One region of the Paenibacillus sp. BIHB 4019 genome, then DNA from elsewhere that is predicted to be linked to it. Evidence: riboswitches for the same ligand, from Rfam matches in the RefSeq annotation. Region 1 holds a riboswitch; the other holds the start of a gene.
The links. A riboswitch is a leader RNA that binds a small molecule or an ion and turns the genes downstream of it on or off. The one in region 1 is predicted to bind FMN.
Positions count from the first base shown of each region.

Region 2: another riboswitch for FMN. It lies ahead of BBD42_RS00750 (DMT family transporter); the one in region 1 lies ahead of ribD (bifunctional diaminohydroxyphosphoribosylaminopyrimidine deaminase/5-amino-6-(5-phosphoribosylamino)uracil reductase RibD).

Region 1 covers NZ_CP016808.1:5,067,522-5,072,973, reverse strand. Annotated here, with positions in the region: gene BBD42_RS22085 (bifunctional 3,4-dihydroxy-2-butanone-4-phosphate synthase/GTP cyclohydrolase II) at 1-567, opposite strand, end outside; gene ribE (riboflavin synthase) at 618-1,307, opposite strand; gene ribD (bifunctional diaminohydroxyphosphoribosylaminopyrimidine deaminase/5-amino-6-(5-phosphoribosylamino)uracil reductase RibD) at 1,323-2,429, opposite strand; FMN riboswitch at 2,584-2,794, opposite strand; gene BBD42_RS22070 (peptidylprolyl isomerase) at 2,989-3,420, opposite strand; gene lysA (diaminopimelate decarboxylase) at 3,477-4,808, opposite strand; gene BBD42_RS22060 (spore germination protein) at 4,925-5,452, opposite strand, start outside.
Region 2 covers NZ_CP016808.1:174,057-179,508, reverse strand. Annotated here, with positions in the region: gene BBD42_RS00765 (PLP-dependent transferase) at 1-430, shown strand, start outside; gene BBD42_RS00760 (trans-sulfuration enzyme family protein) at 435-1,607, shown strand; gene mqnC (cyclic dehypoxanthinyl futalosine synthase) at 1,901-3,037, shown strand; FMN riboswitch at 3,390-3,538, shown strand; gene BBD42_RS00750 (DMT family transporter) at 3,671-4,660, shown strand; gene BBD42_RS00745 (putative sporulation protein YtxC) at 4,766-5,452, shown strand, end outside.

The DNA of each region.
Region 1 (5,452 bases):
CGCCACGAGATCCGGCAATCTTGCCATCGTGCCATCTTCATTAATGACCTCGCAGATGACCGCTGCCGGCTCCGAGCCGCACATCAGGGCCAGATCGATACCCGCCTCTGTGTGGCCTGCCCGTCTTAGCACGCCGCCATCTTTCGCAATTAGCGGAAAAATGTGGCCCGGCTTGCGGAAATCAGCCGCCTTCGTATTCGGGTCAATAAGCGACTTGACCGTCTCGGAGCGCTCATGCGCGGAGATGCCGGTCGTTGTGGAAATATGGTCAACGGAAACGGTAAACGCCGTTCCATGAAAATCCGTGTTACGCGCTACCATCGGCGGCAGCTCCAATTGCTCCGCCCGCTCTGCGGTAATCGGAACGCACACAAGCCCCCGCGCCTTTGTAATCATAAAATTGATGACTTCAGGCGTCGCCATGGAGGCCAGCGCAATGAGGTCGCCCTCATTTTCCCGATCCTCATCATCTACAACGATAACGGGCTTGCCAAGCAGCAAATCCTCAAGCGCTTCCTCAATCGTATTGAACAAAGATTTCTCTAAAGGCTGATCCTGCTGTCCCATAAAGCTTCCCTCCCTGATCATTCACCACTTCAACTAGCATTTATCCGTTATTACATAAATCCATTTTCACTAAGAAAAGCAGCACTCAGCTTTGCTCCGCCAGCCTTGCCGGCTTTGCTGCCGGACGCCGCTCCAGCCTCGCGTGCTGGCTTGAAATGCAGCAAATGCTCCACATATTTGCCAATCATATCGCATTCGATATTAACCGAATCGCCTATGCGCTTATCCAGTAATGCCGTTTCTCCCAGCGTATGCGGGATGACCGATACTGAGAAGCCTGAATCATTCGTCCCGACAACCGTCAAGCTGATGCCATCAATGGCGATCGAACCTTTAGGAATGACATATTTAAGCGTTGCCGCATCATGGAGCTTTATGCTGAATATGACAGCATTGGCATCGGTTTCCCTTTTGGCAATGGTTCCTGTACCGTCAATATGCCCCTGAACCATATGACCGCCGAAGCGCCCTCCTGCCAGCATCGCCCGCTCCAGATTGACCTGCTCGCCGGGCTTCAGCTGGTGAAGATTGGAGCGCCGGTACGTTTCTGGCATCACATCGGCATCAAAGGTGCTGCCCGTAAAGGAGATGACTGTCAGACATACGCCGTTTACCGCAATGCTGTCACCAAGTGCTACGCCTTCTAGGACGCGGGAAGCACCAATCGTTACTACCATCGCCTCGCCCTGCTTGACCACCCGCTTCAGCTTGCCGACTTCTTCAATCAGACCTGTAAACACGGCCAGCCCTCCTCTCTAAACATCGCGGTAGGCAGGGTAGCCGCTAATGCAAATATCAGCCCCCGCTTGTTCCACCTGCATACGCTCCAGCTCAATCGCCTGTGCCATTTTCTCAAAACCTTCAAAATCAAAGGTGCCGGGAGCGGCTGCCCCGCCGATAATTTTAGGCGCCATATAAAGCATGATTTTGTCGATGAGTCCGGCTGTCAGCATCGCGCCATTAAGCTTGCCGCCGCCTTCCAGCAAAATCGAACCGATTTCCAGCTCGCCAAGCTTTCTCATTGCTTGCGGCAAATCTACCTGCTTGCCAGTGCCTGCCCGAATGAGCTCAACGCCGGCTGCCAGCAGCTCCTGCGCCTTGGCTTCATCCGCCTGCTCAGTTGCAATGACGATCGTCCTTGCTGTCCGATCCGTCACTACACGCGCGGTGAGCGGCAGCTTGAGGCTGCTGTCGATGACTATACGCACCGGATGCAGCGCCGGTACGTCCGCTCTCGTCGTCAGCTGGGGATCATCGGCAAGCACGGTGCCGATACCGACCATGATGCCCATATGCTGATGGCGCAGCGTGTGCACCTGCTCCCTTGCCGCACTGCCCGTTACCCATCTGCTGTCTCCGGTGCGGGAAGCGATTTTGCCGTCGAGCGTGCTCGCTGTCTTAAGGGTGACAAACGGCAGCTTCGTCGTAATGTATTTGTTGAATTTCTCATTCATTTGGTTGGAGCGTTCTCCTAGTAGGCCCACTTCAACCTCAATGCCGCATTCCTTCAGCCGTTCAAGGCCACGCCCAGCTACCTGCGGATTCGGATCGGTTGTAGCCACGACTACCCGTGCGACCTTGGCATCAATGAGCCTTTCGCAGCAAGGAGGCGTCTTGCCAAAATGGCTGCAAGGCTCCAGCGTCACATAAGCGGTGGCGCCTTCCGCTTCCTCTCCCGCCATTTGCAGCGCATGCACCTCGGCATGCCCGGTTCCCCGCTTGAGATGCGTGCCGAGGCCGATAATCCGGCCATCCTTTACTACGACGCAGCCGACGACGGGATTAATATCCGTCTGCCCAGCCGCTTTCTCTGCCATATCCAGTGCCAAGCTCATATAATAACTGTCATTCAAAATATCCATGAACGCAAAAAACCTCCATTAGCAACATAGCCAACGGAGATGAGAGTATATCTTAGAGACCCGCTTTCAAGTACACAAATAATCGATTTTAACAGACCTAATTGCCCAGCAAAAAAAAGTGCAAGCAAATAAGCATGAAATCACGCCTTGAAAGTGTCTCCTTCTCCCATCCAGACTGTACTGTCGGTCCCGGAATTGCACCAGGTCAGCCGTATATAAACCGCTCATGCGTTCACACGCTCTGAATGGAATGTACACGGGTCACGGACTGACAGGCAGCATATCTGTCGCTTCAACGTTCAAAGCGCTTAGACAGCCTCCTGATCACCGCCGGTTGGGAATTTCACCCGACCCCGAAGGAAAGCCACTGTATTATTTTTATTAAATACTCGTTACTTACTTTTAAAATGTAACTCTGATGAAATGTTACCACCGCAAAATTGAAAAAGCAAGAAATTTCGATACTGATTCTCAGCTTAACAGCCAGGCTGTCCCTTTTTTATAAAAAAACCGCTTGTTTTCCGACGAATCGAAAAAACAAGCGGCCTTTCCGCAACGATTAAACCGTTACGATTTCAACTTTTTCCATTTTTTCGCCTTGGCGGAACGTGTCAACATGCTCCATGCCTTTAGCGACTTTGCCAAATACAGTGTGTCCGCCATCCAAATGCGGCTGTGGAGCATAGCCGATGTAGAATTGGCTTCCGCCTGTGTTGCGTCCAGCATGCGCCATTGCAAGCGTACCGCGCTCATGCTTGTTCGGGTTGATCTCACAGTTGATGGTGTAGCCAGGTCCGCCAGTGCCGTTGCCTGTAGGGCAGCCGCCTTGAGCAACGAAGCCCGGGATTACACGGTGGAAAGTCAAACCATTATAAAAACCATCGTTTGCAAGCTTCTCGAAGTTTGCAACTGTGTTAGGCGCATCTTGATCAAAAAGGTCAATAATAACCTCTGCTCCGTTTGCCATTGTAATTTTCGCTTGTTTTGCCATCTATTAAACATCTACCTTTCTATATCCGAATAAGACTACGTTACCAAATTTAACCCTTATTTCGCAAGGGCTGTTTTGCGAAGTCTTGCCGGAAGCAAGTCATTGCCGACAATATTGTCCAAAGATTCACGCTGAACGACGAGATCAGACGCGCCATCTTTGACAAATACGACAGCTGGACGGCGGAAACGGTTGTAGTTGCTCGCCATCGAATAATTATAAGCGCCTGTGCAAAATACTGCAAGCAGATCGCCGCTGTTTGCTTTCGGCAATTCCAGATCAATAATGAGCTTGTCGCCGCTTTCGCAAGCTTTGCCCGCTACGGTCACAGTCTCTTCATTCGCTTCGTTCGCACGATTTGCAAGCACCGCTTCATAAACGGATTGATAAAGCGCCGGACGCGGGTTATCCATCATGCCGCCGTCTACAGCGATATATTTGCGCACGCCTGGAATTTCTTTGCTCGTTCCAACGGTATAAAGCGTTGTGCCTGCGTCGCCAACCATGCTGCGGCCTGGCTCAACCCAAATTTCAGGTAGCGGGAAATCCGCTGCTGTAAAGCTGGAAATAAGCGTATCCGTAATCGCTGCCACGTATTGAGCAACTGGAAGCGGGGAATCTCCGTCAACATAACGGATGCCGAAGCCGCCGCCAAGGTTGATAACTTGGAACGTCAAGCCAAGGTCTTGGCGAATTTCAATCGCAAACGCCGACATTTTCTCAACAGCCATCTTGAAGCCGTCTACTTCAAAAATTTGCGAGCCGATGTGGGAATGAACGCCAAGCACATCCAGATTGGACAGCTCCATCGCTTCTTTAATCGCCTGCTTAGCCGCGCCATTCGTCAAGTCGAAGCCGAACTTGGAATCCTGTTGGCCTGTGGAAATATAGTCATGCGTATGCGCCTCAACACCCGGCGTAATCCGCAGCAAAATTTTAACTGTCAAGCCTTTGTCCTTCGCCAGCGCATTAAGCACTTTAAGCTCAATAGAATTGTCTACTACGAAGCAGCCGATGCCTGCATCAAGCGCCATGTTGATTTCATCCGGCGATTTATTGTTGCCGTGAAAGTGGATGCGCGCTGCCGGGAAGCCCGCTTTCAGCGCCGTATGAAGCTCACCGTCGGAAACGACGTCAAGCGACAGGTTTTCCTGCTCGGCAAGCGCACACATAGCCATTGTGCTGAATGCTTTGCTTGCATAGGCCACTTGGAATTGCAGGCCGGATTTTTGAAAAGCAGTCACATATTCATTCGCACGCTTACGCACAAGCGCCTCATCGACAATATATAGCGGCGTACCATATTCTTTCGCCAGCTCCGTTACATCGCAGCCGCCGATTTCCAAATGCCCCTGGGCATTAACTTTGCTCGTTCCATGCAAGTACATTGTTATTATTCCTCCATACGTGAATAGATTCGATTTGCACCAATAGCAACAGTATATCGCAATCTATCCGCAAGCGTAATGGATAATTTAACATGTCATTTGCATTTTTTCCGATTTCACTCCGTTTCAGGCATTTTATCGAGCTGCTGCGGCCGCAGCAGATTGGGCCGCTTGCGATTTTGCAGCACGGGCGTCCGGAAAATAATATTCATCATCGCCCTGAAGTCGAACGGGATGAACGGCCACATGTAAGGGCGGTTGAATGAACGCTCCATGCACAAAAACAGCAAGATGACCGTCGTTCCAACGATGAAGCCCGGCACCTGCAAGGAAGCTACCAGCGTAATGAGCACAAGTCTGACAATGCGGTTCGCCAAGCCCAGCTCATAGCTTGGCGTCGCAAACATGCCAATAGCCGCAACCGACATGTACAAAATAACCTCATTGACGAAAATGCCTGTCTGGACCGCAATATCGCCAATGAGGATAGCCGATACGAGCGACATTGCCGTTGCCAGCGAAGTCGGCGTATGCACGGAGGCAAGGCGCAGCAGATCAACGCCGACCTCCGCCAGCAAAAACTGCACGAGCAGCGGCAGCTTGCCGGTTTTCGAAGGCCCGAGAAATTCCAGCGCCTGCGGCTT
Region 2 (5,452 bases), 2.4 Mb from region 1:
ATTAGCGCTGCGAATGGAGCGTCATGAGTATAATGCAACTAAAATCGCCAACTACTTGCTGGAGCATCCTTCTATTGAAGAGGTTTATTATCCAGCTTTGCCGCATCATCCCGGACATGAGGTGCAAAACCGCCAATCGTCGGGCAATACCGGCATTTTCTCCTTCCGCGTGAAGAATGCCCGTTACATTGAACCCATTCTGCGCCATATCCAGTTGATTGCATTCGCTGAGAGCCTGGGCGGCGTTGAATCGCTGATGACTTATCCGGCTGTGCAGACGCATGCCGATATTCCTGAAGAAATTCGCCGTGCTGTCGGCGTTGATGATAAGTTGCTTCGCTTCTCCGTTGGCATTGAGCATGCAGATGACCTGATTGCCGATTTGGAGCAGGCGCTTGCCGCAGCTAAGCAAGAGATTGGGGAGGTATAGCAGCATGAGCGACAGACATAACAAAGAGGAATATGCCAAGCGTCATTTTGCAACGAAATTGCTGCATTTTGAAGGATCATTTGATGAGCAGACGGGTGCATCCAGTACCCCGATTTTTCAGGCATCTACGTTCCATCAGAGCGATTTGACGCAAAATCCGCCTTACGATTATAGCCGGTCCGGCAATCCGACAAGGCAGGCGCTGGAGGATCAAATTGCGCTGCTGGAGGGCGGTACTCGCGGTTTTGCCTTTGCATCGGGAATGGCGGCGATTTCAACGACGTTCCTGCTGCTGTCGGCGGGCGACCATGTAATTGTGACAGAGGATGTGTACGGAGGTACATACCGTCTGCTTACGACAGTGCTGAACCGTTTAGGCATGGAAACGACGTTTGTCGATATGACGGATTTTGCAGCTGTTAAAGCGGCCTATAAAGCGAATACGAAGGCGGTATTTATGGAGACCCCTTCCAACCCGACGCTGAAAATCACCAACATATCGGAGGTGGCTTCGTGGGCGAAGGAGCATAACCTGCTGACGATTTTGGACAATACGTTTATGACGCCTTATTACCAACGTCCGCTAGAGCTTGGCGTAGATATAGTCGTGCACAGCGCGACTAAGTTTCTGAGCGGGCATAGCGACGTGCTTGCGGGCCTTGCTGTAACGGCTGATCCAGAACTGGGACGCAGGCTGTATCAGCTGCAAAATGGCCTCGGCGCCGTGCTGAGCGCCCATGAGTGCTGGCTGCTTATGCGCGGCATTAAGACGCTGCAAGCGCGCATGGAGCATAGCGAGCGCAGCGCGCGCAAGCTGGCGGAATGGCTGAATGACCATCCAGAAGTGACGAAGGTTTATTATCCTGGCCTGGCCGATCATCCGGGCCGTGAGGTTCATGAACAGCAATGCTCCGCCTATGGCGCAGTCGTGTCCTTTGATGTGGGCAGCGGCGAGCGGGCGAAAGCAATGCTTGGCCGTGTGAAGCTGCCGCTTGTAGCTGTCAGCCTAGGCGGCGTAGAAAGCATTTTATCGTATCCGGCGATGATGTCGCATGCGGCAATGCCGAAGGAAGTGCGCCATGAACGCGGCATTACGGACGGTCTTGTCCGTTATTCGGTAGGCCTTGAGCATATCGACGATTTACTCGCAGATTTGGATCAGGCTTTGCGCGGCTAACTACCTCGTAAAGTGGAGGAAAAGACGGCTGTCATTACTGACAAGCCGTGTTTTTCCTTTTTAAAATATAGGGAAGGATAGGATTTTCCCATCCTTTCTCTATATTTCTCGGAATGAAACGCGCCGCGCCGCCAGAGGACGGCGAAAGCCGTTTCACCTCGGCGGCTGTAATGGCCTGTAAACGAAAGATGACGAATTAGTGCTTAGTATGATAAAATTAATCTATACTTCATTAGTTTGTGAAAAAAAGCGCAACATCAAAACTACAGCTATAGATAAGGAGGTCTTGCGTAATGGCAACGTTGGACCAGATATTGGATAAGGCCCTGCGGGGTGAACGAATCAGCTTGGAAGAATGTATTATTATGTTCGAATCCGACGAGATTGAGAAAATGGGTAAAGTGGCAAACGAAATTATGCTGCGCAAGCATCCCGAGCCTGTAACGACTTTCGTTGTAGGAAGAAACGTCAACTACACGAATGTGTGCGACGTTTATTGCAGGTTCTGCGCCTTTTATCGTGCCCCAGGCTCCAAAGAGGGCTATGTGCTTGATAACGAGACGATTATGAACAAAATTCAAGAAACGATTGACGTTAACGGAACCGAAATTTTGATGCAGGGCGGAACGAACCCGGATCTGCCTTTTACTTATTACACGGATTTGCTGAAGGAAATCAAGCAGCGCTTCCCGGACATTACGATGCACTCCTTCTCGCCTGCCGAAATACAGAAGATGAAGGAAGTATCAGAGGGCTTGTCGCTGGATGAGGTTGTTCGCCAGCTGCATGAGGCGGGACTGGATTCGCTGCCAGGCGGCGGCGCGGAAATCCTCGATGACCGCACACGCCGTAAAATCAGCCGCAAGAAGGGCTCTTATACGGACTGGATCGACGTGATGAAGTCGGCCCATCGTCATGGCATGAATACGACGGCTACAATGGTTTATGGCTTTGGAGAAACGATGGAGGAGCGCGCCTTGCATTTGCTGCGCATTCGTGACGTTCAAGATGAATGCAAAGCGAATGGCTACGACTCTGAAGGGTTTACAGCCTTTATTTCCTGGCCGTTCCAGCCAGACAATACGAGAATGCCGATGGAGAAAGCGAAGCCGGAGGAATATTTGAAAATTGTCGCGGTAAGCCGCATTTTCCTCGACAATATTGACAACCTGCAATCATCGTGGGTAACGATGGGCCCTGACATGGGTAAACTTTCGCTGGCCTATGGCTGCAACGACTTCGGCAGCACAATGATTGAAGAAAATGTAGTGTCCGCTGCGGGTACGACGCATAAGGTCAACATTGAGCTGATTTTGAAGCTTATTCGCGAAGCGGGCAAAGTTCCGGCGCAGCGCAATACGCGCTATGAAATTTTAAGGATGTACAATGAAAGCGATAAGGCTGAGCAGGATTTTGTAATGCAAAATTAGGTTTTAGTGCACAGCTAATTCGGAGCTATTTTCAATAATTAAAGTTAATAACGCTTGTCTACTATTTTATCCGTTAAAGGATAGATAGTAGACAAGCGTTTTTTGTGACGCTATAGCAGCATTTGGCAGAAGCATCATTAAGGAAGTCAGCATTCAGCATGACTTTCTGCTTGCAAAGTTAAAGCAAAGGGACGAGGAACGGATGAAGGTTGGTTAGAAATTGGGTCGAATAATAGATGAAAACCAAGAAAAGAGGTCGGAAAAATAAAAATTTAATCGGAAATGCAAATTTTCCAACCAAATAGACTATTCAAACTGTAATCTTTTGTGTTACAATACGATTTAATCGAATATGAATCTTCAGGGCAGGGTGCAATTCCCTACCGGCGGTAAGGATGCGTTCGGAGCATCCAGAGCCCGCGACTCCTAGCTGCTTGCAGCCGGGACTGATCTGGTGAGAATCCAGAGCCGACGGTATAGTCCGGACGGGAGAAGATCAGAACCAGCTTGTTAAATGATAATCATTTAACAGGTTTGTTGATGATGCCCTTGTCAGATTGCTGACAGGGGCATTGTTTCTTTTTCATAGTGAAAAGAAGGTTCAATTCAAAACTTTCTCAGGAGGTTTTTGAATTGCAGAACACATTAGAGCTGGCTAGCGAGAAAGCGGGCTGGCGAACATCACGCATTGCGGGCATTAACGGGATATGGTATGTGGCGCTTGGCGCGACACTTTGGGGCCTTGACCCGCTGTTTCGAATTTTATTGCTCAAAAGCTTTACCTCGGCACAAATTGTATTTATTGAGCATATTTTGCTCGCTTTTTACGCAGTTCCCGTATTGTTTAAATTCCGCCGTACATTAGTCGGCAAGCTGTCCATTGGCGTCATCGGGGCGCTGCTGTTCATTTCCTGGGGCGGCTCAGCTGTAGCGACGGTGCTGTTCACCGCAGCCTTCTCGCATGGCAGCGCGAATGCGGTGCTCCTGCTTCAGAAGCTCCAGCCGTTATTTGCGATTTTGCTCGCCAGAGTTTTGCTGAAGGAAAAGCTGCCGCGGAAGTTTTTCGTCTTTTTGCTGGCGGCGCTCGCAGGCACCTATTTGCTGACCTTCGGGTTCGGCTCGCCGCTAGTCGGCCTGCATGACCTTGCTTTGCTCAGCTGCCTGTTCTCGATTATTGCGGCGGCCTTGTGGGGCGGCTCGACCGTCATGGGCAAATATTTGCTGCAAAAGAAATTGTCCTTTTCCATTGTGACGTCTCTCAGGTTTCTGCTTGCGCTGCCGCTGCTCAGCGTCATTTTGCTGGCAAGCGGCGACGCATGGAGCCTCAATGCCGAGGGCAGCCAATTGTCGCTCATTGCCGTCAATTTATTGTTTCAAGCTTTTTTCCCTGGCTTAATCAGCATGCTGCTGTATTACAAAGGGCTTTCCTCGACTAAAGCTGTATACGCGACGCTTGCTGAGCTTTCCTTCCCTGCCGTCGGCGTATTGATTAACTGGCTCGTATTTGGCCAGACGCTGACGTTAGGGCAGCTTAGCGGCTTCCTGCTCATTTGGCTGACCTTATGGCTTATGAGCCGCAGCAGCAATGAACAGGCTGTTCAGCAGCCACAAGCTGCCGCTTAAATGCAGCACATTTATAACCCCCTTCATTCCCAATGTCTTCATCGTATATCGTTGCTTCGTGCACCATATACTGTTCAGAGGGGAATGAAAGGGGTTGGCTTTTTTATGGAACTATTCACCGTTACGCTGCCTTCCAAGCTTCAATCTACGGCGGCTGGATTAGCGGCCTTAATGGCGCAATATACGAATGAGGATCTACATATTGAATCAGCATCGCAGGAGCGTTTGGTGCAGTTCGAGCTGCAGCCTGCGGGCACCATTATGTGCCAGTCGGCAACGCCTTATTTTCAACTGAATAAGCATGGAGAAATGCTGTACCACAGCGCAGCCAAAGCGCTTGCTGAATTTGTTGTAACCAATTTGGAATCGGAAATGCTTATCAGCATTATTAAGAAAAAATATCAGGGCGGTCATTCCACAGACATCTCCGTTATCGAAAAATATTGCAGCCAGCTGATGCAGGATACCGATCTGGATGGGTTGAATGCCAAGTTTCTGGATGCGGACAGAAAGCGCCGCAAGCTTAAGGTGGCCGAGGAAATCGAACTGTATTTAAGTGAAAATACACAGCTCGACCTTGGCGGTATCGCCACCTTCAGGCTTCATGGATATCGACACGAGCTAGGCGATATTGTGGAATATGCCTTGGATGAATATGTGCTGGATAAGCAATATCAGGAGTTTATTTCGCTGCTCAAATATTTTGTGGGGCTGCAGCAATCGAAGGTCGCCATGGTCCATTTGGTTCATAAAGGCAACCATGAATTTATTTTGTATAATGACAAATTCCAA